Regions from separate parts of the Agromyces selenitireducens genome, predicted to be linked through region 2. Evidence: predicted binding sites of a transcription regulator. Region 2 holds the regulator's gene; each other region holds the start of a gene.
What was found. The regulator LexA, encoded in region 2, represses DNA repair genes until DNA is damaged. The targets are predictions, from matches to a motif close to TCGAACANNTGTTCGA.
Positions count from the first base shown of each region.

Region 1 (10,437 bases), 400 kb from region 2:
TCGGTGTAGTGCAGGCGGATGACGCCGGCGTCCTCGTCGGACCGCACCGCCCGCTTCCCGAGCCGCACCTCGGCGTCGGATCCCGCGCTCACCGCGAGGTCGGCGACGTTCGCCTGCCGCAAGGCCTGGAGGTCGGCGAGCACGCGATCCTGGACGTCGGCGGGCGGCGGGTCGAACGCCGTGCCCGCGAGGGTGTGCACGTCGCCGACGATGCGCGACAGCAGGAAGGTGCGGGGCCCCGCTGCGTCGGCGTCGCGGCCGTGCAGGTGCCAGCGGCCCTCGTGCAGCACGACCGCGTACGGTTCCACCGTGCGCAGTCGCGGCTCGTGCTCCCCCGGCTTGAGGTAGCGGAAGCGGACGCGCTGTCGCTTGTCGAGCGCCTGCCGGAGCGGCTCGAAGGCGGCATCCCGCACCCGGAGCCGTGGCGCGTAGCCGATGACGGGCTCCCGCGGCTCGATGCCGAGCGAGCGGAGCTTCGTGAGCGCGCGCTGCGAGTCGGCCGACAGCGACGCCTCACGCCACACCTCGGCGGCGAGCCCGAGCAGCGCCAGCTCGTCGGGCGTGAAGCGCACGTCGACGGGGAGGTCGTAGTCGCCCTTCGGTATCCGGTACCGAAGGGCCTGGTTGTCGCCGGGCCGGTCGGGCGACTCGATCGTCTCGAGCGGGATGCCGAGGTCGCGGATCTCGTCCTTGTCGCGTTCGAACTGCCGCTCGAGGTTGGCATTGCCGCCGCGGTCGTCGTATCGCTCGGCGTAGCCGCGCACGGTCGAGAGGATCTCGGACTTCAGCAGCCCCGTCTCGGTCGCGAGCAACGCGAGCACGAGGCTGAACAGCCGGTCCTCGACCGGGATCCTCGGCTCCCCCGTGCGCTTGGATGTCGCCACGTCAGCGATCATACTGACCGGCGCACCGGGCGGAGGATGCGCCCGCCCGTCACACCACGCCGAGGATGTCGATGACGAAGAACAGCGTCGAGCCAGCGGGGATGCCCGGCTGCTCGGTGTCGCCGTAGCCGTCCTCGGGTGCGATCACGACGCCCACCTGGGACCCGACCGTCTGGCCGATGATCGCCTCCGAGAACCCAGGAACCACCTGCGATCCCTCGCCCTCGGCGACGACGAAGGCCGTGGGCCCGCCGTTCTCCCAGGTCGAGTCGAACACCTCGTTGTCGGACCAGAGCACGCCGGTGTAGTGCACGACGACCTGGTCTCCGTCCTCCACGACGTCCCCCGAGCCGGCCTTGAGCACCTCGACCTCGGTCGTCTCGAACGGCTCCGTGTCGGGCACCGTGATGCCGGGTCGACCATCGGGCGCCGTGACCACGGCGGGGAAGCCGTCGCGCGAGAGCTGCGGAGCGCCGTCCGCCTTCCGGAGGAAGGCGCGCTGCACGTCGAACACCGCCACGAGGCTGTCCTCGGGACCGATGCCGAGCTGCTCGTTGCCGGCTTCGCCGAACGCGTCGGCGGGCGGCACGACCACGGCGACGCGGGAGCCCTCACGCGCACAGCTCAGTCCCTTGGCGAACCCCGGGATGCCGCCGCCGCCGAGCAGGATCGGCACGGGCTCCTCCTCGCCGAACCCGCCGACGGTGAGCTCCTCGCCGGTCGACCCGTTGTAGACGGCGAGGCCCACCAGTGCCTGCTGGCCCGCCACGAGCCGGTCGCCGTCGCCCTCGATGACCTCCGTGCACTGGGTCTCCGACGGCGAGACCGGCGTCGGGAAGTCGACCCGGGGCTCGTCGCCGAAGTCGCCCTCGACCTCGATGAGGTCGGACGAGGCACCGGAGGTCGCCTCGGGTTCGGGTGCCGCGGTGCAGCCGGTGAGCGTGACCGCGACGGCGGTCGCGGTGGCCAGAAGCGCGAGCGGGAGTCGCACGGGTCCTCGTTTCGTCTGGGTGGAACGGGCGCAGACAGCCTAGTCGGCGTCGGCCGTCTCGGTGTCGGGTGGGGTGTCGTCGTCACCGCGCGAACGGCGGGCCGCGGCATCCGCTGCACGCGCGCGCTTGCGGAGCACCTTGTCGCTGACGTTGCGCTCGCCGAGGGCGCCCGGGGTCCAGGCCTCGAAATCCTCGTCGCTGAACTCGGTCTTCGACGGGCGGCGCTTGAGCTCGGGCAGCACCGTGCCGGGCGCGAGCCGGCGCGCGGTGAGGAGGAACCCGGTGTGGGCGATCATGCGGTGGTCGGGTCGGACCGCGAGGCCCTGCACGTGCCATCCGCGGACCATGGTCTCGCTCGCCTGCGGCTCGGTGTACCAGCCGGTCGCCCGGATCGCCTCGGCGACCCGCGAGAGCTGGGTGACGGTCGCGATGTAGCAGAGCAGCACGCCGCCGGGCTTCAATGCGGTGGAGACGGCGGCGACGCACTCCCAGGGGGCGAGCATGTCGAGCACCACGCGATCGACGGATGCCGCGGGCGCCTGCTCGGGCAGCGCCTCGGCGAGGTCGCCGAGCGTGATGGACCAGTTCGCGGGGTCCTCGCCGTGGAAGGTCGCGACGTTGCCGCGCGCGACGTCGGCGAACTCCTCGCGGCGCTCGAACGACAGCAGGCGACCGGCCGGGCCGATCGCGCGCAGCAGCCAGAGCGAGAGCGCACCGGAGCCGACGCCCGCCTCGACCACGGTCGCGCCCGGGAAGACGTCGGCCTGGGCGAGGATCTGCGCGGCGTCCTTCGGGTAGACGATCGCCGCGCCGCGCGGCATCGACATCACGAAGTCGCTGAGCAGCGGCCGGAGCGCGAGGTACTCGACGCCGACCTGGTTGGCGACGACGGAGCCGTCGGGCCGGCCGATGAGGTCGTCGTGCGCGATCGGCCCCTTGTGGGAGTGGAAGAGCTTGCCCGGCTCGAGCGTGATCGTGTGCAGGCGGCCCTTCGGTCCGGTCAGCTGCACGCGGTCGCCGGCGCGGAAGGGCCCGCTCGCCTCGCCGCGGCTCACGCGCGTTCCTTCGCGGAGGCCATGACGCGTGCGATGTCGTCGATCGTCCGGCCGTCGAGACTGTCCCAGATGACGTGCGCGGCGGCCGGGTCGAGCGGCACCATGTGCGGCACGCCGATCGCGACGGTGCCGGCGGATGCCGCGGAGCGCAGCCCCGGCACGGAGTCCTCGATCGCGACGCACTCGGCGATGTCGACGCCGAGTCGCTCGGCGGCCGTGAGGTAGGGCTCGGGGTGCGGCTTCGGCTCGGCGACCTCGTCGCCCGTGACGAGCAGGTCGAACGCCTCGAACGGGATGGCCGCGACGATGTCCTCGGCCATCGCGCGGACGGACATCGTCACGAGCGCGGTCGGGACAGCGGCGTCGCGCACCGACTTCAGCAGCGCCTGCGCGCCCGGTTGCCACGGCACGCCGTGCTCGGCGAGCTGCTCGCGCACGCGTGCGGTCAGTCGCGCGACGATGGTGTCGGCGTCGAGGTCGACGCCCGCCCGCTGGAACACGGCGGCGGCCTCCCAGAGGCCGGCGCCGACGACCTGCAGCGCGTCCTCGTCGGTCCAGTCACCGCCGAACTCGCGGACGAGTTCGCCCTCCGCCCGCATCCAGTACGGCTCGGTGTCGACGAGGGTGCCGTCCATGTCCCAGAGGACGGCGGCGGGGAGGGGTCTGATCACAACGGGCGATTCTATCCGCACGCCCTATTGTGGAGGTGAGCCCGGAGGTCCCGGGCTCGGGAAGCGGGGCGAACCGAGTGCACCAGCCGACCGGGTTCGAGGGCGGACGACTCCTCGTCGTCGCGTTCGAGGGGTGGAACGACGCAGGCGAAGCTGCCACCGGCGCCGCGAGGCTCCTCGCCGAACGACTCCGGCTCGCCGAGGTCGCCGCCGTCGATCCCGAGCTCTACTTCGACTACCAGTTCACGCGCCCCACGATCCAGGCCGAGCCCGACGGCACTCGCCGGCTGAAGTGGCCGGGTGCCGCGATCCTCGGCCCGAGCGGCATCCCCGCCGAGCCCGACGAGGAGGGCGTCACCGGCCCCGGCGCCGACACGCTGCACGTGCTCCTCGGGGCCGAGCCGGCCAGGACCTGGAAGGGCTTCGCCGCCGAGCTGGTCGATGCCGCGCTGTCGGCCGACATCGAGGGCATCGTGCTGCTCGGGGCGATGCTCGCCGACGCACCGCACACCCGGCCGCTCGCGGTGTTCGCCTCGAGCGAGAACCCGGAGGTGCGCGCCGCGCTCGGCGTCGAGCGGTCGTCGTACGAGGGGCCGGTCGGCATCCTCAGCGTCATCGCCGACCAGGCCGAGCGCGTCGGCATCCCGACGGTGTCGCTCTGGGCGTCGGTCCCCCACTACGTGCACAACGCACCCTCGCCGAAGGCCGTCCTCGCACTGCTCGGCAAGGTCGAGGAGCTCACCGGGCTCAGCATCCCCCGCGGCTCCCTCGAGGACGAGGCGAAGGAGTGGGAGGCGAGCGTCGACGCGCTCGCCTCCGACGACGACGAGATGGCCGGCTACATCCAGCAGCTCGAGCAGGCGCGCGACGCCGCCGACGCGCCCGAGGCATCCGGCGAGGCCATCGCGCAGGAGTTCGAGCGGTACCTGCGTCGACGCGGCGACCAGCCCGGCGGCGGTCCGTGGCGGCCACGCGACGGGGGCTGAGCCCACCGGCCGCTCCGCGGCATCCGCTCGCTGCTGCTACGCCCGCGCACTGCTAGAACGGCTGCAGGACGCCCGTGCCGAGCAGGACGAAGATCGTCGTCCCGAGCGCGATCCGGTAGATCACGAACGGCAGGAAGCTGCGCTTCGAGATGTAGCTCATGAAGAAGGCGATGACGAGCAGTGCGACGACGAACGCCACGACGGTCGCGACCGCCGTCTCGAGCGGGCCGTACACCGCCGGTTCGCCCCAGCTCTTGAACAGCTGGTAGAAGCCCGACCCGAACACCGCGGGAATCGCGAGCAGGAACGCGTACCGCGCCGCGGCAGCGCGCTCGTAGCCGAGCAGCAGGCCCATGGTGATCGTGCCGCCGGAGCGCGAGACGCCGGGGATGAGCGCGAGCGACTGGGCCAGGCCGAAGTAGATGCCGTGCGGGACCGTCAGGTCGTCGAGCTTGCGGCGCTTCGCGCCCGCCCAGTCGGCGAGGCCCAGCACGATGCCGAACACGATGAGCATCGTCGCGACGACGTACAGGGACCGGAAGACGGTCTCGATCTGATCCTGGAACAGCAGGCCGAGCACCACGATCGGGATCGAGCCGACGATGATGAGCCAGCCCATGCGCGCATCCGGGTCGTTGCGGGGCACGCGACCGGCCAGCGACCCGAACCAGTGGCGGATGATCCGCACGATGTCGCGCCAGAAGAACACGACCACGGCCGCCTCGGTGCCGAGCTGCGTGATCGCGGTGAACGCCGCCCCCGGGTCGGCCGCATTGGGCAGGAACTCGCCGAGGATTCGCAGGTGCGCGCTCGACGAGATCGGCAGGAACTCGGTGAGTCCCTGCACGAGGCCGAGGATGATCGCTTCGAGCAACTGGGTATCGCCTTCCGCCCTCCGGACGGCGGAGGGCACGGGACCGTCGTGGTCGGGAGTGGTGGGACGTACGTCGGTGCGCGGACCTCAGTACGCGAGCAGGAGGTCGCGGAGGACCCGCCTACCGAAGACTAGTGCGTCGAGCGGCACGCGCTCGTCGACGCCGTGGAACATCGCCGGGAAGTCGATGTCGGCCGGGAGCCGCAGCGGCGCGAAGCCGTAGCCGGCGATGCCGAGGCGCGAGAGCGACTTGTTGTCGGTTCCGCCGCTCAGGAGGTACGGGAACACGGTCGCCTCGGGATCGTGGGCCTGCAGGGCCTGCGTGACGGCGTCGACCAGCGGGCCTCGCGTCGGCGCCTCGAGGCCGACGTCGCGATGCACCGTCTGGATCTCGATGTCGGGGCCGATGAGCTCGCGGATCTCGGCGAGGACCGCGTCCTCCTCCCCCGGCAGGGTGCGGATGTCGACGAGCGCCTCGGCACGGTCGGGGATCACGTTGTGCTTGTAGCCCGCATCGAGCAGCGTCGGGTTGGACGTCGTGCGGAGCGTCGCGGTGATGAACCCCGACGCCGACCCCGTCGCGAGCGCGAGCTCGTCGGGCGACACCTGCTCCGGATCGACGCCGAGCGCGCCCGCGATCGCGGCGAGCAGCTCGCGCGTGGTGTCGGTGAGTCGCAGCGGCCACTCTCGGCGCCCGATCGCCGCGACCGCCTCGGCGAGCCGCGTGATCGCGTTGTCGCGCACCAGGCGCGATCCGTGCGCCGCAGTGCCGTGCGCGACGAGCCGAACCCAGAGGAGCGACTTCTCGCCCGTCTGCAGCAGGTACGCCCGTTCATCGCCGACCGTGATCGAGTACCCGCCGACCTCGCTGATCGCCTCGGTCGCGCCGGCGAACAGTCCGGGGTGCTCGTCGACCAGCCAGCTCGCACCGTACAGCCCGCCGGCCTCCTCGTCGGCGAAGAAGCCGAGCACGAGCTCGCGCTCGGGCAGCCTTCCCTCGGCGAGGATGTCGCCGACCGCGGCGAGGATCATCGCGTCCATGTCCTTCATGTCGACCGCGCCGCGACCCCACAGCATGCCGTCGCGGATCTCGCCGGCGAACGGGTCCACGCTCCAGTTGCGCGGATCGGCCGGGACGACGTCGAGGTGGCCGTGCAGCACGAGCGCGGGCTTGTCGGGGTTCGCGCCCGGAACGCGCGCGACCACGCTCGTGCGGCGCGGCGCCGCCTCGAAGACGGCCGGCTCGAGTCCCATCGCGCGCAGGCGCGCCTCGACGTACTCCGCCGCCTCGCGCTCGCCGTTCGAGCGGCCTTCGCCGTGGTTCGTGGTGTCGAACCGGATGAGGTCGCGCGCGATGACCCCGGTCTCGTCGAGGTCGTCGGGCAGGCCGGCGGCCGCTGCCGCGGCCTCCGCGGAGGTCGGTCGGGCGTCGGTCGGGGTGGTCTCGGCCATGCGGTCCACGCTAGCGTCGGCGGGCGTCCGCGCGTGTTCAGCGGGCCCGGAAAACCGTGCTAATGTCTTCTACGGCCGCTGAGGGATCAGGGGTCCACGGCAACGCGCGGGTGGCGGAAATGGCAGACGCGCTAGCTTGAGGTGCTAGTGCCCTAACGGGCGTGGGGGTTCAAGTCCCCCCTCGCGCACGCGTTGTCGAGAAGGCCGGATCTTCGGATCCGGCCTTCTCGCGTTAACGCGTGGTCGTGCACTGTGCAGAATTCAGGAGCGAACCGACGCCGCCACCCCCTGGGCGCGGTGTATCGCTCCCGGGAGGCCCTCCTCGCACCCTTCGATCCTGAATTCTGCACAGGGTCGAACGAGGGGAAGAGCCGAAGCGACCCCCGGTCGGGGGCGTGGACGCGTGGCATCGGCGACTTGCCGTATTCGAACATGTGTTCGAACATTGAGTGGTGACGATGACCGCTCCCCGACCCGGGCCGACCGCTTCCGCAGCGGCGGCGGGCCGGGTGGAGCGCGTCGAGGAACTGCAGGCGCGCATCCGCGGCATGCAGGCCACCCGGCTCGACTCGCGGGCCGTGCCGACGCATCCGGCGCTCGCCGCGGTGCTGCCGGGCGGCGCGCTCCGCGAGGGCGCGGTCGTGCAGGTCGAGGGGTCGGTCACGCTGCTCATGGCCGCGCTCGCGGGGCCGTCGCGGAGCGGGCGGTGGGTCGCGGTCGCGGGCATCCCCGAGTTCGGCGTCGAGGCGGCGGCCCGGTTCGGCGTCGACCTCGAGCGGCTCGTGCTCGTGCCCGATCCCGGGCGGCAGTGGCTGACGGTCGCGGCGGCGCTCGCCGACGTGATCCCGGTGGTGGCCGTTCGGCCAGTGGGGCGGCTCGCGCCGGCCGAGGCGTCGCGGTTCGCGGCACGGCTCCGGCAGCGGGGCGCGCTACTGCTCGTCGACGGCGACTGGCCGGGCAGCGACGCGCGGCTCGAACTCGAGCGGAGCGAGTGGTCCGGGCTCGGGCACGGGCACGGGCACCTCGCCGAACGCGAGGTGATGGTCCGGGTCACGGGTCGCGGGGAGGTCGGCCGGGGCAGCCGGCGGCGCCTGCGGCTGCCCGCGGGCGACCTGGGGTTCGCGGCGGTCGACGAGGGGGTCGAGGCGACCGCCCGCGGCGCGGCATCCGTCGCCCACGACGTCGGCGGCATGATGCACCGGCCCGACTTCGCGGCGAGGGCGTCGTGAGCGGGGCGGTGCGCACCATCGTGCTGTGGTGCCCCGACTGGCCGGTCCTCGCGGCGTGCCGCGAGCACGGCGTCGACCCTGCGCTCCCCGTGGCGCTCACCGAGAAGGGACTCGTGCACTCGTGCTCGGCCACGGCACGGCGCGACGGCGTGGCGCGCGGGTTGCGGCTCCGCGAGGCGCAGTACCGTTCGACCGCGCTCACGGTGCTCGAGTACGACGCGGCGCTCGACCACCGGGCGTTCGAGCCGGTCGTGCGCGGCATCGAGGCGATCGTGCCGGGCCTGCAGGTGCTCCGGCCGGGCACGCTCGCGATGCGTGCGCGGGGTCCGTCGCGGTACTACGGGGGCGAGGATGCCGCGGCGCGGGCGCTCCTCGATGCGGCGGCCGGGCTCGGGGTCGCCGGTGCCCGGGTGGGTGTCGCCGACGGCCCGTTCGCGGCCGAGCAGGCAGCGCGGGCCGGTCGCGGCACCTCGGTGCACGTCGTGCCGGCCGGTGGCGCGGCCGCGTTCCTCGCGCCGCTGCCGGTGTCGCTCGTGACCGACGCGCGCACGACGACGCTCCTGCACCGCCTCGGCGTGCGCACGCTCGGCGAGTTCGCGGCGCTGCCCGACGATGACGTGCGGCGCCGGTTCGGAGCGGCGGGCGCGTTCGCGCACGACCGGGCGGCGGGACGCGAGCAGTCTCGCGTGGCGCCGCGCACGCCGCCGCCCGACTTCGAGGTCGAGCAGCACTTCGAGCCCCCGCTCGAGCGAATCGACCAGCTCGCGTTCGCGTTCCGGGTGCGGGCCGAGGAGTTCATCGAGCGGATGCGGGCCGTGCGGCTCGTGTGCACCGGCATCCGCATCGAACTCGACGACGACCGTGGCGGGCACTCGAGCCGCAGCTGGCTGCACCCGCACTGGTTCACGCCCGCCGACGTGGTCGACCGCGTGCGCTGGCAGCTGCAGGGCGGGAGCACTGCCGATGCGGGGCTGGAGGCCGCGATCGTGCGGCTGCGGATCGTGCCCGAGCGCGTCGACTCCACGGGCAATCACGAGGAGGGGTTGTGGGGCGGCGGGCCCGACGAGCGCGTGCACCACGGGCTCACGCGCGTGCAGAGCATGCTCGGGCACGAGGGCGTCGTGACCGCGGCGGTCGGCGGCGGTCGCATGCTCGTCGACCGGCAGGTGCTCGTGCCGTGGGGCGATCGCGCACCCGAGCGTGGGGCGGCCGAGGCGCCATGGCCGGGGAGCCTGCCCGCACTCGCGCCTGCGAGCGTGTTCCGTGAGCGGATGTCGGTGGCGCTCGCCGACGAGGGCGGCACGCCGGTCGCCGTCGACGCCCGCGGGGCGATCTCGGCGGCGCCCGTCTCCTTCGCGGTGGCCGGCGCACGACCGTCGCCCGTTCGGGCGTGGGCGGGCCCGTGGCCGGTCGTCGAACGCTGGTGGGATGCCGAGCGGGCCCGGCGCGTGCACCGGTTCCAGGTCGTCGACCACGACGGCTGCGCGTGGCTGCTCGTGCGCGACGCCGACGGCTGGTGGGCCGAGGCGAGGTACGACTGATGGGCTGGAACAACCCCGAGATCCCGTGGTCGGAGCTCGAACGCCGGCTCTCCGACCGACAGCGACCGAGCACCTCGAAGGTGCTGGCCGACGGCGGCGACAGTCCGGGGTGGAGCCGGAAGCGGCATCCGTACCGCCCCTCGCAGGAGGCCGAGGAACGGCCGACCGGGCCGATCGTGCCGTACGCCGAGCTGCACGCGCACTCGACGTTCAGCTTCCTCGACGGCGCCTCGGGACCCGAACGGCTCGTCGAGGAGGCGCACCGCCTGGGCCTCACGGGCCTCGCGATCACCGACCACGACGGGTTCTACGGCATCGTGCGGTTCGCCGAAGCCGCCGAGGCGTACCCCGAGCTCGACACGGTCTACGGCGCCGAGCTGTCGTTCGGGCTCACCGAGCCGCAGATGGGCGCGGCCGACCCCGAGGGCGACCACCTGCTCGTGCTCGCCGCTCGAGAAGAGGGGTACCACCGGCTCGCCTCGGCGATCACCGCGGGCCAGCTCGCGGGCGGTGAGAAGGGCCGCCCGGTGTACGACCTCGACGAACTCGCGGCGCGAGCCGACGGCCACTGGGTGATCTCGACGGGCTGCCGCAAGGGTGCGGTGCGTCGGGCGCTCGCGGGCGCGGGCGGGGCGGATGCCGCGTGGCGCGAGCTCGACCGACTCGTCGCGCTGTTCGGGCGCGACCACGTCGTCGTCGAGCTCACCGACCACGGCGACCCGATGGACCAGGTGCGCAACGACGCGCTCGCGG
Region 1 is NZ_CM188259.1:2,038,635-2,049,071, forward strand. Features, by position in the region: gene ACULK4_RS09475 (helix-turn-helix transcriptional regulator) at 1-884, opposite strand, end outside; gene ACULK4_RS09480 (FKBP-type peptidyl-prolyl cis-trans isomerase) at 934-1,875, opposite strand; gene ACULK4_RS09485 (tRNA (adenine-N1)-methyltransferase) at 1,915-2,931, opposite strand; gene ACULK4_RS09490 (HAD family hydrolase) at 2,928-3,602, opposite strand; gene ACULK4_RS09495 (PAC2 family protein) at 3,680-4,588, shown strand; gene ACULK4_RS09500 (undecaprenyl-diphosphate phosphatase) at 4,641-5,501, opposite strand; gene ACULK4_RS09505 (M20/M25/M40 family metallo-hydrolase) at 5,550-6,848, opposite strand; tRNA gene ACULK4_RS09510 (tRNA-Leu) at 7,019-7,102, shown strand; gene imuA' (DnaE2-dependent mutagenesis accessory factor ImuA') at 7,373-8,143, shown strand; gene ACULK4_RS09520 (DNA polymerase Y family protein) at 8,140-9,684, shown strand; gene ACULK4_RS09525 (error-prone DNA polymerase) at 9,684-10,437, shown strand, end outside.
Region 1: a site for LexA is predicted at 7,341-7,356, ahead of imuA' (DnaE2-dependent mutagenesis accessory factor ImuA'). Genes of this name have one in related genera too.

Region 2 (10,437 bases):
CGGCTGCGCACGATCCAGCGCGAGGCGGAGGAGGCGATCGACGAGGGCGACCCCGGTCCGATCTGGGACGAGCTCGTCGACTGGTTCGAGCAGCGCGTGTCGTCGGCGGTCACCGACACGTTCGTCTGGACCCAGGAGCGCGCGCAGTGGCTCTCGGCGAAGGTCGCCCGGCACTTCAACGAAGAGGAGGTCACCCTCCCGCAGATCCACGTCGACGACACCCACGAGGTGCTCGACGCCGTCGACGACATGACCGAGCTCGACCCGGGCCGGCTCGGGCCCATGCAGAAGTTCTACATCGGGCTCCGCGGGTCCTATGGCGGCGTGCTCATGGTCGGCATCATCACGAGCATCGTCGGGATGTCGCTCATCAATCCGCTCTCGCTCGCCGCCGGTGCCGTCATCGGCCGCAAGGCCTACAAGGAGGACGTCGAGAATCGCCTCCAGCGCCGCCGTGCCGAGGCGAAGAACCTCATCCGACGCCAGGTCGACGAGATCATCTTCCAGGTCGGGAAGCAGTTGCGCGACCGCCTGCGCCTCGTCCAGCGCATCACGCGCGACCACTTCACGGCCATCGCGGACGAGCACCACCGGTCGCTGGCCGACTCGGTGCTGGCGGCCCAGAAGGCGGCGAACATGTATGCGAGCGATCGCGACAAGCGCGTGCAGCAGCTGCGACGCGACCTCCAGCAGGTCGACGCGCTCTCGAGCAGGGCGAAGTCGATCGACGGTGCGACGGTCGCGGCGAACCGCGCGCGACACTCCACCTCGTCCGCGGCATCCGACCCGACCGGGGCGCCGGTCGACTCCGCCCCGGCGGCCGGGAGCGGCCAGGCGTGAACGGGCGCCTCCTCGAGCAGGCCGACGAGCTCCTCGAACTCGCGGCCGACCACTTCCGGGGCGACGCCGCTGCCGTCGAGCGCATCCGGGAGCAGCAGGACCGCCTCCGGGAGCCGCTGCGGGTGGCCATCGCCGGCATGGTGAAGGCGGGCAAGTCGACCCTGCTCAACGCCGTGATCGGCGAGGAGATCGCCCCGACGGACGCCGGCGAGTGCACCAAGGTCATCGTGTGGTATCGCCACGGCACCGCTCCGAGCATCACCGTCCACCTCCGGAGCGGGGAGGCCCGTTCCGTCCCGGTCCGCCGCGTCGACGGCCGTCTCGTCATCGACCTCGAGCCGTCGACGCCGGAGGACGTCGACCGCGTCGTGGTCGAATGGCCGTCCAAGCGCCTCGAGGACGTGACCCTCATCGACACGCCGGGGATCGGCTCGCTCTCGACCGACATCTCCGCGCGATCGGCCGCCTTCCTCACCCCGGAGGCCAACCCGTCGGAAGCCGATGCGATCATCTACCTCACCCGGCACATGCACTCCGCCGACGTGGGCTTCCTCTCCGCGTTCCACGACACGGCGGTCGCACGGTCGCGCACGGTCAACGCGATCGCGGTGCTCTCGCGCGCGGACGAGATCGGGGCGGGCCGCATCGACGCGCTGCTCTCGGCGAGGTCGATCGCCGAACGCTACCGCAGCGACGGGTCGTTGCGGTCCCTCGCGCTCGACGTGGTGCCGATCGCTGGGCTCCTCGCGCAGTCCGCGCGAACCCTCCGCGAACGCGAGTACGACGCGCTCCGCAGGCTCGCTCGCCTCGGCCGCAGCGCCCGCGAACGGATGCTGGTGTCGGTCGACCGGTTCGTCCGCGAGGACGCGCCGATCGACGTGACGGCGGAGGAGCGCCGGAACCTGCTCGAGCGCTTCGGGATGTTCGGGATCCGGATGGCGGCCGTGTCGATCCGCGCTGGGCACCACGACTCGACGGGCCTGGCCGACGAGCTCTATCGCCGTTCCGGGATGGACGACCTGATCCACCTGGTGGGCGGCCAGTTCCGGTCGCGGGCCGACGCGTTGAAGGCGAGTTCGGCGCTCGCGGCGCTCCGGGCGCTGCTCGCGGAGCGTCGGCCGACGGCTGCGCCCCTCATCGAGCGCTCGATCGAGCGGCTCGAGTCGAATGCCCACGAGCTCAGGGAACTGGCGCTGCTCTCGGCCGCGCGAACGAGCGGCCTCGGCCTCTCCCCGGCGGACTCCGCGGAGGCGGAGCGGCTCATCGGCGCAGCGGGCACCGGACTCGCCGACCGCCTGGGCCTGCCCGACGACGCCGCTCCGGAGGACCTGCACCGCGCTGCCACGGCCGCCCTGCAGCGTTGGCGGGCGCTGGCCGGCAGTCCGCTCCTCGACCGCGCATCCGCGGAGGCGTGCGACGTCGTCACGCGCAGCTGCGAGGCGCTCGTGATCGCGGCAGGGCCGGTCTCAGTGGAGCGTCGCCGGCTGCACCTCGCCCCGAGTGCGGAACCATCGGTTGGCGCCGGGGAGGAGGCTGGAGACCCAGGCGGCGACCGCGAGGCCGAGCCCGCCGAGGAGCAGCACCTCGACGAGGAGGCCGAACTCCGTGACGGTGAGGAAGGCGCTCCCGACGAGCGCCGCACCGGCGTGCACCAGGAGTAGCGGGAGCTGGACCCAGCGGGCCCCGCCGCGGCGGTTCAGCACCATCGCGAGCAGAATGGCCTCGACGGTCACGACGACGCCGAGGCTGGCGATGCAGGTCCAGTAGATGATGTCGACGAGTGACGAGATCGAGGCCTCGTCGTAGCCCGGCGAGAGCCGCAGCAGCGTCTCCTCGAGTTTCGCCGCGATCGACTCGTGCGACAGGAACGCGATCAGCATGGCCACGGCGACGGCGGTGAAGCTGAGCAGCCACAGCACCCGAGCGGTCCTGATCGAGCGCGGCGGCGGGACGATCTTGAGCACGGGCGGGCGCCGGTCGTCCGAGAGGGTGGGCCGTTCGGGAGGCGGGGCGAGGTCGTCGCCGTCGCCGTCGTCCCGGTCGGATCCCGTCGCGCTCGCGCGGGCCGACGGCGACTCCGCGGGATGCTGCGCGGGTGCGGCATCCGTCTCGACGTCGTCGAGCACATCGTCGTGGTGCGGCGGACGCTGGTTCCCCCCGGAGGCGTCGGTCATGCGGTCAGCCTACGGCAGGCGCCCCGGCGAGGGCGGTTCCGCCACGTCGGCGACCAGGCGGACCGTGAGCGAGTCGACGCCCGTCGCGATCGCGTCGTCCTCCGACCACCGCCGGGCGAGCCGCGTCGTGACGGCGTCGAGCTCGGTCCGGGTGAGTCCGGCGACCAGGCGCAGTCGCACGACGAGCTCCGGGCCGCGCAGCCTGGCATCCGGATCGCCGGCCTCGAGTTCGACGCCCACGACGGCGAGCTCGCCCGCGATCGAGCGCTCGAACGCGCCGCGCACCGCGTCGGACTCGAACGGCGGTCGCCAGTGCTGCTGCTGCGCGACCGACCACACGGCGGGCCTGCGCAGCACGAACTCGGTCGGGCTCGCCGGGTCGAGCACCACGAGCTCGGTGCCGTCGTCGGCCGCCGCGAGTGCGACGCGCACCCCGTCAGCCGGCACGGGACGCGCGACCGGGTTCCAGCGCGACATGGCCTCGACCGAGCCGAACACGGGCAGGACGCGGCGACCGTCGGGTCCTTCGACCGTGACGATCGAGAGCTCCTGGCTCTTGTCGACGGCGTGGCCGTGCGCGCCGACCTCGGTCCCGCCGTCGCCGAGTTCGGCGAGGAGCGGGATCAGCAGCCGCGACGCGCCGAACGCGGCGACCACGTCGGCCTGCCCCCCGTCGCCCGCGCGGAAGCGTGCGAGTGCGGCGGCGAGTTCGGGCGCCATCCGTCCGTCGTCGCCCGCATGCGGGTTCGACTGGAACGAACGGCCTGCCCAGGGCCGACCGGCCGAGTCCGCAGCCGGGTCAGTGGGATGCGACATCCAGCGCCTCGGGCAGCGTGAACGCGCCCGCATAGAGGGCCTTGCCGATGATCGCGCCCTCGAGCCCCTGGGGTACGAGCTGGCGGAGGGCGGCGATGTCGTCGAGGCTCGAGACGCCGCCCGACGCGATGACGGGTCGCCGCGTGCGCTCCATGATCTGGCGCAGGAGCTCGAGGTTCGGGCCCTGCAGGGTGCCGTCCTTCGTCACGTCCGTGACGACGTACCGTGCGGCGCCGGCGGCCTCGAGGCGATCCATGACCTGCCAGAGGTCGCCGCCGTCCTTGGTCCAGCCGCGCGCGGCGAGCGTGTGGCCGCGCACGTCGAGCCCGATGGCGATGGCCTCGCCGTACTGCGCGATGACGGACGCCGCCCACTCGGGGTTCTCGAGCGCGGCCGTGCCGAGGTTGATGCGCTTGGCGCCGATCTCGAGCGCGTGCTCGAGCGACTTGTCGTCGCGGATGCCGCCGGAGAGCTCGACGTTCACGCCGCGCACCTGCCGGATCACCTTCTTCAGCACGCCCGCGTTCGACCCGCGGCCGAAGGCGGCGTCGAGGTCGACGAGGTGGATCCACTCGGCGCCTTGGTCGGCCCAGTCCGCCGCGGCGTCCACGGGGTCGCCGTAGCTGGTCTCGGTGCCCGCCTCGCCCTGCGTCAGGCGCACCGCCTTGCCGCCCGCCACGTCGACTGCCGGAAGCAGTACCAGGCGGGGGCTCTTGCTGAACTCACTCATCACTGTCCTCGAATCGGATGCCGCGAGATTCGCGACTTCGGCACAGTCACAGCATCCTAGTCCGCTGCGGGCCGGTCATGGCGAACCGGTTCGTCCGCCCGCCTCAGGCGAGCGAGCCGATCCAGTTGGCGAGCAGTCGGATGCCGGCATCCGACGACTTCTCGGGATGGAACTGCGTCGCCGACAGCGGGCCGTTCTCGACGGCGGCGAGGAATCGCCCGCCGTGCCGGGCCCAGGTCAGCTTCGGCTGCGGGAACGGCGGGATGACGTCGAGATGCCATTCCTGTGCCGCGTAGGAGTGCACGAAGTAGAACCGCTCGTGCTCGATTCCGGCGAAGAGCACCGAGCCCTCATCGGGTTCGACGGTGTTCCAGCCCATGTGCGGCAGGACGTCCGACGGGAGCTCGCGTACGGTTCCGGGCCATTCGCCGAGCCCCTCGGTGTCGACGCCCCGCTCGACGCCGTGCTCGAACATGACCTGCATGCCCACGCAGATGCCGAGCACCGGCCGGCCGCCCGCGAGCCGCCGGTCGATGAGCTCGTCGCCGCGGACGGCCCGGAGCCCGTCCATGACGGCGGCGAAGGCGCCGACGCCGGGGACGACGAGCCCGTCCGCCTCCATGACGGTGCGGCGGTCGGCAGTGAGCTCGACGTCGGCTCCGGCACGCTCGAGCGCCTTGGCCGCCGAGTGCACGTTGCCCGAGCCGTAGTCGAGCACCGCCACGCGAGGCGTGGGGGTCACAGCGCGCCCTTCGTCGACGGGATGCCGGTCACGAGCGGATCGTACGCCTTCGCCTGGCGGAACGCGCGCGCGAACGCCTTGAACTCGGCCTCGGCGATGTGGTGCGGGTCGCGGCCGCCCAGCACGGTGACGTGGACCGTCAGCCCGGCGTTGAAGGTGATCGCCTCGAAGACGTGCCGCACCATCGAGCCGGTGAAGTGGCCGCCGATGAGGTGGAACTCGAACCCCGCGGGCTCACCGGCGTGCACGAGGTAGGGCCGGCCCGAGATGTCGACCACGGCCTGCGCGAGCGCCTCGTCGAGCGGCACGAGCGCGTCGCCGTACCGCGAGATGCCCCGCTTGTCGCCCAGCGCCTGCCGGATCGCCGTGCCGAGCACGATGCCGACGTCCTCCACGGTGTGGTGCACGTCGATCTCGATGTCGCCCTTCGCGCGCACGGTGAGGTCGGTCAGCGAGTGCTTCGCGAACGCCGTGAGGAGGTGGTCGTAGAACGGCACGCTCGTCTCGATGTCGCTCGTGCCGGTGCCGTCGAGGTCGATGGAGAGATCGATGCTCGACTCGCTGGTCTCGCGCTGCACGCGCGCGGTGCGAGTGGGGCGGTCGGTGGTCATGCGGTCATCCTATTCAGCGGGTCCGTGGGTTGCCGGGTGGTGGGTCAGGTCGTGGCGGAGCCGGGCGGCGTCAACGCCGCCATCGCCTCGAGGAAGGCGGTGGTCTCGGCCTCGGTGCCGGCGGTGACGCGAAGGCACCCGGGCAGGCCGATCTCGCGGATGAGGATGCCGCGCTCGAGCAGCGCCTCGAACACGGCGTGCGGATCGGCGACGCCGCCGAAGAGCACGAAGTTCGCGGCGCTGCGATAGGGACGATAGCCGAGCGCGCCGAGCTCGCGGCCGATGCGCTCGCGTTGCCCGCGGATCTCGTCGACCATCGCCAGCATCTCGCCGGAGTGCGCGAGCGCGCCGAGCGCCGCCGCCTGCGTGAGCGCCGAGAGGTGGTACGGCAGCCGGACGAGCCGGAGCGCGTCGACCACGGCGGGGTCTGCGGCGAGGTAGCCGACGCGCGCACCGGCGAACGCGAATGCCTTGCTCATCGTGCGCGAGACCAGCAGGCGCGGCCGGCCCTCGAGCAGGGTGAGCGCGCTCGGCGCGCCAGGCTCGGCGAACTCCTGGTACGCCTCGTCGACCACGACGACGCCGCGCGCGGCGTCGGCGACCGCGGCGATCGTCTCGATGGACAGCGGCGTGCCGGTCGGGTTGTTCGGCGAGCAGAGCATCACGATCTCCGGGTCGTGCCGTTCGATCGCGGCGACCGCCGTCTCGGGCGAGAGCTCGTAGTCGGCGTCGCGGTCGGCGGTGATCCAGCCGGTGCCGGTGCCCGAGGCGAGCAGCCCGTACATGGAGTACGTCGGCGCGAAGCCGAGCGCGGTGCGCCCTGGACCGCCGAATGCCTGGAGGATGTGCTGCAGCACCTCGTTGGAGCCGTTGGCGGCCCACAGCTGCTCGGGCCGGAGTCCGTGCCCCAGGTATCGTGCGAGCGCCAGCCGCAGGTCGCTGAACTCACGGTCCGGGTAGCGATTGAGGCCGATGATCGCGCCTGCGACGCGCGCGACGATGTCGTGCGCCACGTCCTCCGGGACGGGATGCGTGTTCTCGTTGACGTTGAGGGCGACGGGCACGGTCTTCTGCGGTGCACCGTACGGGGATTTGCCGCGCAGGTCGTCGCGGATGGGCAGGTCGTCGAGACTCGTCACCGATCAATGCTATCCGCGCGCGGCTGCAGCTCCCTCGGTGTGCGGCGGTCGATGACGTGCTCGCCGCGGCCGTCAGTCGACGACGGGGAGCGCGAGGCGCTGACCGGGCTGCACGACCGCGTCGGCGAGGCCGTTCAGGCGCATGATCTCGAGGATCACGTCGCGCGGGTCTTCGGATGGCGCGATCTGTTCGGCGATCACCCAGAGGGAGTCGCCCGTTCCGACGACGACGGTCTCGAACGTCGCGGGCGTAGCGCCGCCGTCGATGCCGGCGACGGCGCCGCCGGACGAGAGCGACCCGACCAGGACTCCGACGACGAGCGGCAGGGCGGCGAGGGCGGTCAGCACGATCCGGCCGCGGCGCGTCAGTCGCAGCCGCGAGCGCACGACGGGCCGGGCGAACTCGGGCATCGGCCGACCACCGGTCGACCCCATCAGCACTGCACTCACTCCGCACCTCCTCGGGATGGCTTCGCACCCGACCCTCGGCCGGGAAGGCCGGATGCGAAGCTGTGTTCCGAATATATCTTCGAACAATCGAACCTGCAAGGAGCCCGCGGGTGGGTTTCGGCCCCGGATTCCGCGACACACTCGAACAGATGTTTGTCGCGAGCGCGCTGGGCGGATACAGTTTCGAATGTCCGACGACAGTCGAACACCGACCACCGACATCCGGGCCATGGCGGCCCCGACGAGAGGCCAGCACGTGAGTATCGACACCGACCGGGCGCGCGGCACGAGCGGCCGGTCGCGTCGGCGCAAGACGCTGAGCGCCAAGCAGCTCGCGATCCTCGACGTCATCCGCGGCTCGGTCGCCGAGCGCGGGTATCCCCCGAGCATGCGCGAGATCGGCGACGCTGTCGGCCTCTCGTCGCTCTCCAGCGTCACCCACCAGCTCAACCAGCTCGAGCTCGCCGGCTACCTCCGTCGCGACCCGAACCGTCCCCGCGCACTGGAGGTGCTCATCGACGTCCCCGGCTCCGAGCCACGGCAGTCGACCGCCGAGCCCGCACCGATCGGCGACGCGACCATGGTGCCCCTCGTCGGGCGCATCGCCGCCGGTGTGCCCATCACGGCCGAGCAGCAGGTGGAGGAGGTCTTCCCGCTCCCCCGCCAGCTGGTCGGCAAGGGCGAGCTGTTCATTCTCAAGGTCGTCGGCGACTCGATGATCGACGCCGCGATCTGCGACGGCGACTGGGTCGTGGTGCGCTCGCAGCCCACCGCCGAGAACGGCGAGATCGTCGCGGCGATGCTCGACGGCGAGGCGACCGTCAAGGTCTTCCGCCAGCGCGACGGCCACACCTGGCTGCTCCCCCGCAACACGGCCTTCGAGCCGATCCTCGGCGACGAGTCCGAGGTGCTCGGCAAGGTCGTGGCGGTCCTCCGCGCCGTCTGACGCCGCGCCGCGACGCCACCGCGAACGACCGGCGGCGGATGCCACGGCCCACTGCCGCGGCATCCGCCCTCGCCTGCCGTCAGCCCGCGTTCGCGCCGACCGCGACGCGCTCGCGCACGGCGCGCGCGGCCTCGACGATGTTCGCCAGCGACGCGACCGTCTCGTCGTATCCGCGCGTCTTCAGGCCGCAGTCGGGGTTGACCCAGAGCCGGCCGGCCGGCACGCCGCCGACCGCGCGCTCGAGGAGCGACCGCACCTCGTCGACGCCCGGCACCCTGGGCGAGTGGATGTCGTAGACACCCGGGCCGACGCCGTGGTCGAAGCCGCTCGCGGCGAGGTCGTCGACCACCTCCATGCGGCTGCGCGCCGCCTCGATCGACGTCACGTCGGCGTCGAGCTCCCGGATCGCGTCGATCACGACCCCGAACTCCGAATAGCAGAGATGCGTGTGCACCTGCGTGGCCGGCGCCGCGCCGCCCGTCGCGAGACGGAACGACCCGACCGACCACTCCAGGTAGGCGTGCTGGTCCGCGCGCTTCAGCGGAAGCAGCTCGCGCAGAGCCGGCTCGTCGACCTGGATGATGCGGATGCCCGCGCGCTCGAGGTCGGCGATCTCGTCGCGGAGCGCGAGCGCGACCTGGCGCGCGGTGTCGCCGAGCGGCTGGTCGTCGCGCACGAACGACCACGCGAGGATGGTCACCGGGCCGGTCAGCATGCCCTTCACGGGCCTGTCCGACAGCGACTGGGCGTACTGCGACCACTCGACCGTCATGGGCGCGGGCCGCGCCACGTCGCCCCAGAGGATCGACGGGCGCGTGCAGCGCGAGCCGTACGACTGCACCCAGCCGTGCTCCGTGACCGCGAAGCCCTCGAGCAACTCGGCGAAGTACTGGACCATGTCGTTGCGCTCGGGCTCGCCGTGCACGAGCACGTCGAGGCCGAGGTCCTCCTGGAGCGAGATGACGCGGGCGATCTCCTCGCGCATGAGCTCGCGGTAGGCGGCATCCGTCAGCTCGCCCCTCACCAGCCGGGCGCGTGCACGGCGGATCTCGGTCGTCTGCGGGAACGAGCCGATCGTCGTGGTCGGCAGTGCGGGCAGATCCAGGTCCTCCTGTGCGGCGGCGCGTGCGTCGCTCGCCGCGCGCGAGAACGCGGCGTCGTCGAGCGCGGCGAGGCGATCGCGAACCGCCGGAACGCGGACGCCGGGCGCCGCGGCCCGCTCGGCCAGCGCAGCGGATGCCGCGTCGAGCTCAGCCTGGATCGCCGCTCGTCCGGCGACGAGGCCGCGTTCCAGGGTCGCGACCTGGGCGACCTTCTGGTCGGCGAACGCGAGCCAGCCGGCGAGCCCCGCGTCGAGCGCGGTCTCATCGGCCACGTCGTGCGGCACGTGCAGGAGCGAAGTCGACGTGGACACCGAGACGCTCCCGGAGAGGGTGCGCAGCGCCTCGACGCGGTCGAAGGCGCGGTCCAGGTCGCCGCGCCAGACGTTGCGTCCGTCGATCACGCCGGCGACGAGGGTCTTCGCGGCGAGTCCCGCCGCCGTCGCGGGATCGAGCTGCTCTGGCACCCGGCCACGCACCAGATCGAGCCCGATGGCCTCGACCGGCGCAGCCGCCAGGGCGGGAAGGGCGTCGCCGAGGCCGGCGTACGGGGCCGCGACGAACAGCAGCGGGCGGCGGGCGGCCGTGCCGAGCGCGTCGTAGGCGGCGCCGAGCGCCTCGATGACGCGGCCGCGCGGCTCGTCGATGCTCTCGCTCACGAGCCCGGGCTCATCGAGCTGCACCCACTCGACGCCGGCCCTGCAGAGCTCGGCGAGCAACTCGGCGTACACGGGCACGAGGTCGACGAGGCGGTCGAGCGGGCGGAAGCCCTCGGGCGCCCCGTCGGCGGCCTTGGCGAGCAGCAGGAACGTGACCGGTCCGACGAGGACCGGACGGGTGAGGAAGCCGGCCGCCTTCGCCTCGGCGAACCCGGCGACGATGCGCTCGG
Region 2 is NZ_CM188259.1:1,643,426-1,653,862, reverse strand. Features, by position in the region: gene ACULK4_RS07710 (dynamin family protein) at 1-840, shown strand, start outside; gene ACULK4_RS07705 (dynamin family protein) at 837-2,501, shown strand; gene ACULK4_RS07700 (SseB family protein) at 3,024-3,830, opposite strand; gene priA (bifunctional 1-(5-phosphoribosyl)-5-((5-phosphoribosylamino)methylideneamino)imidazole-4-carboxamide isomerase/phosphoribosylanthranilate isomerase PriA) at 3,814-4,560, opposite strand; gene hisH (imidazole glycerol phosphate synthase subunit HisH) at 4,664-5,302, opposite strand; gene hisB (imidazoleglycerol-phosphate dehydratase HisB) at 5,299-5,913, opposite strand; gene ACULK4_RS07680 (histidinol-phosphate transaminase) at 5,958-7,052, opposite strand; gene ACULK4_RS07675 (LysM peptidoglycan-binding domain-containing protein) at 7,125-7,502, opposite strand; gene lexA (transcriptional repressor LexA) at 7,732-8,448, shown strand; gene metE (5-methyltetrahydropteroyltriglutamate--homocysteine S-methyltransferase) at 8,528-10,437, opposite strand, start outside.

Region 3 (10,437 bases), 1.7 Mb from region 2:
CGCCGGCCGATCCGGCCGGGAGGTCGGCGATGACGTCGAGCACGACCGGCGCGTCGTCGGCGGCCGACGCGACATCCGCTCGCCTGACGGCGTAGCCGTCCATCGCCGAGTTGTCGAACGAGGGCAGGTCGACGCGGGCGTCGACGGATGCCGCGAGCGTGCGCCCCGCGGCATCCGCGAGTCGCACGGTCTCGACCCGTCGCAGCGGCGCGACGGTCGCGAGGACGCGCTCGAGGTGCGCCTCCACCGAGACCTGGGCAGCGACGCCGTGGGGCGCCGGCGTGAACGTCGCCATGTCCCCACGGTAGCCCTCGTGTCGACGACTCGACCCGCCCGTGACATGGCGGGCCCGTGTCATTAGTGTCGAACCCGACGGCGTCCGACCCGAGCGGGAGGAGACGGACATGTCGTTCATCACGAGGGGTTTCACGGGGCGCGGGCGCGAGCGGGACGACCGATTGCCGCCCGGGCAGACGCTGGTGAGTGACTTCCCGGTGCTGTCGGCCGGGCCGACGCCGGACATCGACACCGCCGACTGGTCGTTCACGATCCGCACGGAGACGGGCGCCTCGCGCTCGTGGACGTGGGACGAGTTCATGGCCCTGCCGATCGAGGACGTCACGACCGACATCCACTGCGTCACGCACTGGTCGAAGCTCGGCACCGGATGGCGCGGCGTGTCGCTCGACACGCTGTTCGAGGACGTCGAGACCGACTTCGAGTACACGATGGCGCACAGCTACGGCGGGTACACGACGAACGTGCCGCTCGAGGACCTGCTCGACGGCAAGGCGTGGGTCGCGTTCGAGTTCGACGGCGAACCGCTCGACCCCGAGCACGGCGGGCCCGCGCGCCTGCTCGTGCCGCACCTCTACTTCTGGAAGAGCGCGAAGTGGGTGAGCGGCCTCGAGATGATGGCCGAGGACGAGCCCGGGTTCTGGGAGCAGAACGGGTACCACCTGCGGGGCGACCCGTGGAAGGAGGAGCGGTACTGGTGAGCGCCGACGGGGCCGCACCGCCGGTCGCGTCGGCGGGCGCGTCGCCGCGCTCGGCGCTGCGCGCGGTGCCGCGCGCCGGATGGCATGTCGCCACGGTCGCCGCGACGCACCGGGAGACGCCGAACGCGACCCGTATCGAGCTGGACGTCGACGGCTGGCCCGGCAACGAGGCCGGCCAGCACCTCGACGTGCGGCTCACCGCGCCCGACGGGTACACCGCGACCCGCTCGTACTCGATCGCCTCGTCGGGCCGGTCGACGCGGGTCGTGCTCGCGGTCGACAAGCTGCCCGACGGCGAGGTGTCGCCGTACCTGGTCGACGAGCTGCGGGCCGGCGATCAGCTCGAGGTGCACGGTCCATTGGGCGCGTTCTTCGTGTGGCGGCCGGCCGCGGTGACGGATGACGCGCGCCCCGTGCAGCTCATCGCCGGCGGCTCCGGGGTGGTGCCGCTCTACGCGATGGCGCAGGCGCACGCCGACGCCGACGATCCGACGCCGTTCCGGCTGCTGTACTCGGTGCGCACCCCCGACGACGTCTACTTCGCCGACGAGTGGGCGGCGCTCGCCACGGCATCCGCACCCCTGCAGCTGGGCCTCGTGTACACGCGGCGTGCGCCCGACGGTTGGTCGGCGCCGCCCGGGCGCATCACGCGCGAGGCGCTGGCCGCCGCCGTGATCCCGCCCGCCGAACGGCCGCGGGTCTACGTGTGCGGCTCGACGGGCTTCGTCGAGCGCGTCGCCGACTGGCTCGTGGAACTCGGCCACGAGCCCCGCGACATCCGCACCGAACGATACGGAGGCACGTGATGACCGGTCACCTCGACGGCAACGCCCTCGCCGGCCCGCTCGCCGACTTCTTCTCGTTCGACATCACCACCACGACGGGCCGGTGCAACGGATGCGGCACCGTCGCCGAGTTCGCGCGCGCGATGGTCTACGTGAGCGGCGCCGGCACGGTCGTGCGATGCGCGACGTGCGACAACGTGCTCGCCGTGCTGGTGGACACGGGGGAGCGGGCATGGATCGACCTCGCCGGGGTCAGCGCGATCGAGGTGCGGAGGTAGCTCAGCCGCGCAGGATCGACGCCATCTTCTTGCCGCGCGCGACCTCGTCGACGAGCTTGTCCATGTACCGGATCCGCTGCATGAGCGGATCCTCGATCTCCTCGACTCGGACGCCGCAGATCACGCCCGTGATGAGCGTCGCGTCGGGGTTGAACGCCGGCGCCTTCGCGAAGAAGGCCTCCATGTCGCGACCGTCGGCGATGGCCTCCTCGAGGCTCGCCTGGTCGTAGCCGGTGAGCCAGCGGATGACCTGGTCGACCTCATCCCTGGTGTGGCCCTTCCGTTCCGCCTTCTGCACGTAGAGCGGGTGGATGCGCGCGAAGCTCATCCCGAAGATCCGGTGTCCGGCCATGATGCGGTGTCCCTTGGTTCGATCAGTCGGTTCGATCAGTCGGTTCGATCAGTCGTCGATGACGTCGAGGCCCTGACGCTCCAGGGCGTCGAGGTGGTCGCGCATGGCCTGGACCTGCTCGGGCGGGTGCCCCGCCCAGTCCACGACCTCGCCGATGACGCGCACCGGCTCGCGCGTCCGGTACGACCGTGTGGGGTTTCCGGGGAACCGCTTGTCGGTCACGTTCGGGTCGTCCTCGAGAGAGCCCGTCGGTTCCACGAGGTAGATGCGGCCGCGGCCCTCGCCCGCGGCGAGTTCGGCGCCCCACACGGCCGCGTCGAGCGTCTCGGTGAGGTAGACGTGGTTCGCCGTCCGCTCGCGGCCGTAGTTCGACCGTCGGCCCGGTTCGAGCACCTCGCCGATCGTCAGGTCCGCCTTCGTGCCATGCAGGTAGGCGCCCGACTCATGGATCTCGAACGGCGTCGGTGCGTTCGTCATGTGCACACACTCCCTATGTCGTTCGGATCGGGACTCTAGCCCATGTTCGCGGCGCCGACGAGTGCGGTCGTGATGCACGCTGGTGGAGCGATGCGCCACCGATGCAGCTCAGAACGGCGGCCCGGTGCTCGACCCTGCACTCCCCGAGGACGCGGCGCTCGATGACCCGTCGCTCGAACGCGCCGACACCCGTGCTAGTCGGGGTTGCGCGGCTCGAACCGCTGTCGGCGCCATGGGACTCGGCGCTGCGGGACGCTGCGCTGCGGGACTCGGCACTGCGGGACTCGGCACTGCGGGACTCGGCACTGCGGGACGCTGCGCTGCGGGAGTCGGCACTGCGGGACTCGGCACTGCGGGACGCTGCACTGCGGGAGTCGATACCGCCGGAATCCGCACCGCGGGTTCCGTGAGATGTCTTCGCCCGGCCGGGGATCGCCATTCGAGGGTGCCGTCGCCGAGGTGTGCGACCGACCACGAGGTCTCGTGCTTGAGGTGGTGGTGGGCGGGGCAGAGGTGGGCGAGGTTGTCGAACGCGGTGCGGCCGCCACCGGCCCAGTCGTCGGTGTGGTCGAGGTCGCAGCGCACGGCGCGCCGGGCGCAGCCGGGGAACCGGCAGGTCTGGTCGCGCACCTGCAACCATCGGCTCAGGTCGGCCGGAGGCCGGTACGTCGTGCGATCGACATCGAGCACCGTGCTCCTCACCGGATGCGTGAGCAGGCGCGTGAACGACGGCGCATGTGCAGCGAGTTCTCGCGCGGTGTCGGCATCGATCGGCCCGTATCCGTCGAGTTCACCCGGCAGATTTTCGCCGAGCAGTGTGAGCACGGGCACGGTGACGTGCACGGTCGGCCGGATCGTCGCGGCGGCGACGTGGAACGCATCCCCGACGGGCGGGACGCCGTCGAGCAGCAGGTCGCGGGCGACGTCGGCGCGAAGTTGATCGAGCGTTCGTGATTCCTGGTCTTCCACGCGGGCGATTGCCGGCCCGCCGGGATGATCGCGACCCGACGACGGTGCAGGATCAGCGTGTCGTCGGCCGGAAGCTTCGCCGGCGATGCGGTGGATCCGGTCGTGGATCACCAGCGCGTCGGCGGCGGAGAGGTGCAGGTGAAGCCAGGCCATTCCGTTGCGGGCGGGCTCGAGTTCGATCCGACGCTCCGCACGGGCGCGTGCATGCCGCTCGGCGAGCGTCTCGGCGAGGACTTCCTCCCTCAGCCGACGTGCGATCCGTCGCAGCCCGGCCGCGGTCGTCGACTCGGCGCGGAACGCGAGGTCGCGGTCGAGGCGGCTCCGTGCAGTGGTGTCATCGAGATCGGTCGTCTCGTCGATGATCACGCGCGTGTGCGCTTCGTCGATGGTCCCCGCGCGGAGTGCGGAGAGTGCCGCCGGCAGCCGGTGCGCGAGCTCCCACGCATCGGAGACCCAACGCTGCATCGTGCGCTCCGGGACGCGCAATGCGGTGGCGAGTTCGGCCACGACCGCTCGACGTGCGAGCTCCCGACGCTGCCCGGCAGACACCGCCGGGGACGTGAACGCGACCGCGCTGCGCTCGGCGTAGTCGACGGCGAGGTTGATCACCTCGACGCGGACCGCCGCCTGCATCGCTTCGATCCTCCGTGCCTGCACGGCCGCGTCGACGAGTGCGCCGAGGCCGTCTTGCGTGAGCGCGTAGGCCGATACCTCGGCGGCCGCGACCGGCTCTGCGGGCGGCTCGGCGATCGCGGTGGGCATGCGTCCATCCTACCGAGATTCGAACATATGTTCGACCGTTGTGAAGAACTCGGCGGCCGGAATCGAGGGGGTCGGACGCGGTCGCGCAGCAGGCGGAGGTCGCCGGTGCGCGGGAGTTCGGGGGGCATCGATCAGAAGGCTTCGCCTGTCATTGCCGACGCTGACCAGGCGCCAGGCGCCAGGCGCCAGGCTCCCGGCGACGGTCAGCCGTAGTCCGCGGTGATCGAGCGGGTTCGACCGTCGAGTCGGACCGATCCGCCGTACGGGAGGATCCACTGCGGCCGCGTGTGACCGAAGGGAACTCCGACGCAGACGACGGCTCGATCGTTGTAGCGGGCGATCTCGGCGATCACCGCATCGCGCTGTGCGGCGCGCCGGCGAGCGCGCTCTGCAGCCGGAGGGATGTCCTCGGGAGTGCTCACGGGCGGTCGAGCGACGATCACTCCGTCGACGGCGGCGAGGACGCCCCGTTCCCCGAGTGCCCGGACCCACCGCTGGATCAGTGCCGCCGGCGGCAGCTCCTCGCTGGATTCGAGGAGCAGGATCGCCCCCTCGAGGCGTTCGAGCGGCGGCAGGCGATCGGCCATCGCGAGCTGGTCGACGACCTCGAGGCATCCGCCCCAGGTTCGGCCCGTCGCAACGCGCGCCGGTCCCGACCAGGTCCACGGTTCGGTCCGCTCGCGCTCGCCGAAGTCGGTGAGGGCGCGATCCGAGCGCCAGTCCCGCCCGAAGTCCTCCGATTCCCCGGGGTCGACGATCTCGAGCTCGCCGCCGTCGAAGAGGGCTGCCCTGAGCGAGGCGAGGTGGATGTCGTCGATCCGCGGTCCCGGACCGAGGTGCACCTGCGTCGATCCGCCGTAGTACGCGGGGATCCCGAGTGACCACAGCCAATTCGACAGGTTGGTGTTGTCGCTGTAGCCGACGAACATCTTCGGATCCGCAGTGGCGAGGTCGGCGTCCAGGTGGGGGATGACCGTGATCTGGTCGTCGCCCCCGATGGTCGCGAGGATGGCCCGGATGCTCGGGTCGGCGAACGCGGCGTTCACGTCGGCGGCGCGAGCCTCGGCGGAGGCGTCGAGCAGGCGGGTCGTCGGGTACTCCACCGGCACCAGTCCGGTCTCGGCGACGAGTCGACGCATGGCCTGTTCGTGGACCGCAGGCGCGAACCCCGGCGCCGCCCAGGCCGGTGACAGGATCGCGACCCGGTCACCCGGAGCGAGCTTGGGTGGGGATGCGAACACGGGCACGGGCACCTGCCCATCCAATCACCGTCGCGAGGTGTCGACGACCCACCGCCGAAGCAGCTCAGAACGGCGGACCGATGGTCGAATCGCCGGTTCGGTGAGATGCGGCCGTCCGGCCGGTGATCGCCATTCGAGGGAGCCGGCGCCGAGGTTGTGCGAGGCTGTCCGCGTGTGGATCGGGTGGATCGAGTTCGACCTGCTGCTCGGCGCCGTGCACTCCCTGAAGGAGAAGCGCGGCGTGCTGCGGCCCGTGCTCGCCGAGTTGCGACGAGCGACCGAGGCGTCGGTCGCCGAGGTGGGCGCGCAGGACCTGCATCGCCGCGCAGCCATCGGCGTCGGGGTCGTCAGCTCGGAAGCCGAGCGCGTCACCGAGGTGCTCGATCGGGCCGAACGGCTCGTCGCCGCGCATCCCGAGTTCACGCTGCTGTCGGCGCGACGCGGCCTGCGTCGCAGCGACGACGACTGATTCGCGCTGCGTCCGTAGGCCGGCGAGTGTCCATGAATCGCCGAGCCGCAAAGTGCGACCCGACCGTTCGTGGACGCTCGCCGGCGTCACGCGACGCGCGCGCCGTCCTTCCACGTCTCCGCGACGAGCGGCACTCCGGGTCGGTACGCCAGGTGCACGTGCGAGGGCGCGTCGAGCAGCGTGAGGTCGGCGCGCGCGCCGGGCCGCAGCGCGCCGACATCCGTTCGCCGCAATGCCGCCGCCCCGCCCGCGGTCGCCGCCCAGACGGCTTCGGCCGGGGTCATGCCCATGTCGCGAACCGCGACCGCGATGCAGAACGGCATCGAGCTCGTGAAGCTCGACCCCGGATTGCAGTCGCTCGCGAGCGCCACGGTCACGCCGGCGTCGATGAGGCGACGGGCGTCCGGGTACGGATGCCGGGTCGAGAACTCCACGCCCGGCAGCAGCGTCGCGACGGTGCGGGAGCCCGCGAGCGCAGCGACATCCGCGTCGCTCAGGTAGGTGCAGTGGTCGACGGATGCCGCGTCGAGCTCGACCGCGAGCCCCACCCCGTCGCCCTCTCCGAGCTGGTTGCCGTGCACCCGCACCCCGAGGCCCGCCTCGCGGCCAGCCTCGAGCACGCGCCGCGACTGGGACGCGTCGAACGCGCCGCGCTCGCAGAACGCGTCGACCCACCGCACGTACGGCTTGCATGCCTCGAGCATCTCGCCCGCGACGAGCTCCACGTAGGCGTCGGCACCGCCCGCGCGCTCGGTGAAGTCGGCCGGCACGACGTGCGCGCCGAGGAACGTCACCTCGTCGGTCACCTCGCGCGCGAGCCGCGCGAGGCGTTCCTCGTCGACGACCGAGAGCCCGTACCCCGTCTTCACCTCGAACGTCGTGGTGCCCTGCCGGTGCAGCTCGCGGACGAACCCCGCGAGGCGGGCGCGCAGCTCGTCGTCGGTCGCCGCGCGCGTGGCCGCCACGGTCGAGCGGATGCCGCCGGCCTCGTATGCGCGCCCGGCCATGCGGGCCGCGAACTCCTCCGCCCGGTCGCCGCCGAACACGAGGTGCGTGTGCGAGTCGACGAAGCCCGGGATCACGGCCCGCCCGCCCGCGTCGACGACCTCGATGCGGTGCGGGTGCGACGAGCCCTCCGCCGCGCCCGTCGGGTGGGCGATCCCGGCGGCGTCGGCGGACGGCCCGATCCACGTGATCACGCCGTCCTCGGCGAGCACCGCCGCGTCGCGCACGATCCCGAGCGGGCCGCCCTCGCGGCCGGGCGCGGGGTCGTTCGTGACGAGCTCTCCGATGCCGGTGACCAGCAGCCGCGAGGCGGCGACGGGAGGCCGCATCCGTCAGCCCTCGAGCATCGGCACGCGCAGGCCGCGCTCGCGGGCGACCTCGACCGCGCGGTCGTACCCGGCGTCGACGTGGCGCATGACGCCCGTGCCCGGGTCGTTGACGAGCACGCGAGCGATCTTCTCGGCGGCGAGGTCGGTGCCGTCGGCGACGATGACCTGCCCGGCGTGGATCGAGCGGCCGATGCCGACGCCGCCGCCGTGGTGGATCGACACCCAGGTCGCGCCCGACGCGGTGTTCAGCAGTGCGTTGAGCAGCGGCCAGTCGGCGATCGCGTCGGAGCCGTCGGCCATGGACTCGGTCTCGCGGTACGGCGACGCGACCGAGCCCGAGTCGAGGTGATCGCGCCCGATCGCGACCGGCGCCGAGAGCTCGCCGGAGGCGACCATCTCGTTGAACTTCAGCCCGGCGAGGTGCCGCTCCTTGTACCCGAGCCAGCAGATGCGGGCGGGCAGGCCCTCGAAGTGGACCTTCTCGCCGGCCTGTTCGATCCACCGGCGCAGGTGCGCGTCCTCCGGGAAGAGCTCGAGGATCGCACGGTCGGTCGCGGCGATGTCGGCGGGGTCGCCCGAGAGCGCCGCCCAGCGGAACGGCCCCTTGCCCTCCGCGAAGAGCGGGCGGATGTACGCCGGCACGAAGCCGGGGAAGTCGAACGCGTGCTCGTAGCCGCCGAGCTCCGCCTCGCGGCGGATCGAGTTGCCGTAGTCGAACACCTCGGCGCCCTCGGCCTGGAAGCCGACCATCGCCTCGACGTGCTTGGCCATCGAGCGGCGGGCGAGCGTCGTGAACTCGTGCGGGTCGGATGCCGCGAGCGCGTGCCACTCTTCGACGGAGACACCCTCGGGCAGGTACGACAGCGGGTCGTGCGCGCTGGTCTGGTCGGTCACGATGTCGATCGGCACCCGGCGTTCGAGCAGCTCGGGGAAGACCGTCGCGGCGTTGCCCACGACGCCCACGCTGAGCGCGGAACCCGAGGCCTTCGCCGCGAGCGCGCGCTCGACCGCGGCATCCAGCGACGGCGCGACCTCGTCGAGGTAGCCGTGCTCGACGCGGCGGTGCAGGCGTGTCTCGTCGACGTCGACGATGAGCACCGCGCCGCCGTTCATCGTGACCGCGAGCGGCTGCGCGCCGCCCATGCCGCCGCAGCCGGCGGTCAGCGTGAGCGTGCCGGCGAGCGTCGCGTTCGCGACATCCGCTGCCCCGCGCTTCTCGGCGAGCGACCGGGCGACGGCGCCGAACGTCTCGTACGTGCCCTGCAGGATGCCCTGCGTGCCGATGTAGATCCACGATCCGGCCGTCATCTGGCCGTACATGGTGAGGCCGAGCTGCTCGAGGCGACGGAACTCGGGCCACGTCGCCCAGTCGCCCACGAGGTTCGAGTTCGCGATGAGCACGCGCGGCGCCCACTCGTGGGTGCGGAACACGCCCACGGGCTTGCCGGACTGCACGAGCAGCGTCTCGTCGGACTCGAGTCCTTCGAGCGTGCGCACGATCGCGTCGTATGCCTCCCAGTTGCGGGCGGCCTTGCCCGTGCCGCCGTAGACGATCAGGTCGTCCGGGCGCTCGGCGACCTCGGGGTCGAGGTTGTTCATGAGCATGCGCAGCGGCGCCTCGGTCTGCCAGCTCTTCGCGGTGAGCTCGGTGCCGCGCGCGGCGCGGACGGGGCGGGGACCGGCGACGGCGCCGGTCGAGAGGGATGCAGCAGTGGTCATGCTCCGATCACACACCGTCGACAGGGTGCGGGCAACGGATGCCACGGGCACGCTGTCCGGGATCCCGGACGCGCTCGGCCTGGCCGGTCGTTCGACTCAGCCGAGCTCGACGCCGCGCGCCGCCATGAACGGCACCGCGTCGACCGCGGCGCCGTCGATCCGCACCTCGAAGTGGAGGTGGCAGCCGGTGGAGGCGCCGGTGCTCCCGACCACGGCGATGAGCTCGCCCGCCGCGACCACCTGGCCCTCGTCGACGAGGAGGCCGCCCTCCTGGATGTGCGCGTAGCCGGTGGAGACGCCCGACCCATGGTCGACGAGCACCCAGTTGCCGTAGGTGCCGTTCGGCCCGGCCGCGACGACGGTGCCGCCGGTCGCCGCGTAGATCCCGGTTCCGCACTGCGCGGCGATGTCGGTGCCGCGGTGGAACTCGTTCACGCCCGCGACCGGTCGCATCGGTCGCGGTCCGAACACGTCGGATATGGTGCCCGTGACCGGGTTCGCCCAGCCCTGCTCGCTCAGCTGCCCGACGTCCTCGGGAAGGGTGTCGACGATCGCGACGCTCTCCGCCGCGACGCGCGACTGCAGGCCGTTCAGCTCCGCGCGGGCGGCCGAGACGGCCCCCTGTGCTGCATCGACCGCGGCTTCGAGCTCGTCGATCGGGACGGCGTCGACGGCGAGCCATGCGGCGGCGGCGCGCTCCTCGGCCTTCAGCGCCTCGTCGTCGCGGCGCTCGGCGATCTCGCGCAACCGCTCGGCGTCGCCCGAGAGCTGCTCCATGCGCTCGAGTCCGCCGAGACCGGCGAGGAGGTCGTTGCCCGCGCCGAACGCGGCGTCGATCGAGGTCAGCGCGGCGCCGTCGCCGCGCGTCGCGGCGAGGTAGGCGGCGGCGGCGCGCTCGGCGATCCCGCGGGCCTCCTCGGCGCGCTCGTCGAGTCGTTCGGCGACGGCTCGCGCGACCTGCTGCGTGGTGCGACCCGCGTCGAGTGCGGACTCGGCATCACGGAGGTCGGCGATCGCGCGCTCGAGCTGGGTTCGGAGGCCGATGAGCGCGGT
Region 3 is NZ_CM188259.1:3,369,151-3,379,587, reverse strand. Features, by position in the region: gene ACULK4_RS15850 (molybdopterin molybdotransferase MoeA) at 1-295, opposite strand, end outside; gene ACULK4_RS15845 (sulfite oxidase-like oxidoreductase) at 405-998, shown strand; gene ACULK4_RS15840 (ferredoxin reductase) at 995-1,804, shown strand; gene ACULK4_RS15835 (DUF6510 family protein) at 1,804-2,061, shown strand; gene ACULK4_RS15830 (DUF2200 domain-containing protein) at 2,063-2,413, opposite strand; gene arr (NAD(+)--rifampin ADP-ribosyltransferase) at 2,462-2,890, opposite strand; gene ACULK4_RS15820 (HNH endonuclease signature motif containing protein) at 2,999-4,621, opposite strand; gene ACULK4_RS15815 (S66 family peptidase) at 4,825-5,868, opposite strand; gene ACULK4_RS15810 (DUF503 domain-containing protein) at 6,035-6,331, shown strand; gene hutI (imidazolonepropionase) at 6,418-7,665, opposite strand; gene hutU (urocanate hydratase) at 7,669-9,384, opposite strand; gene ACULK4_RS15795 (M23 family metallopeptidase) at 9,481-10,437, opposite strand, start outside.
Region 3: a site for LexA is predicted at 4,641-4,656, ahead of ACULK4_RS15820 (HNH endonuclease signature motif containing protein). Genes of this name have one in related genera too.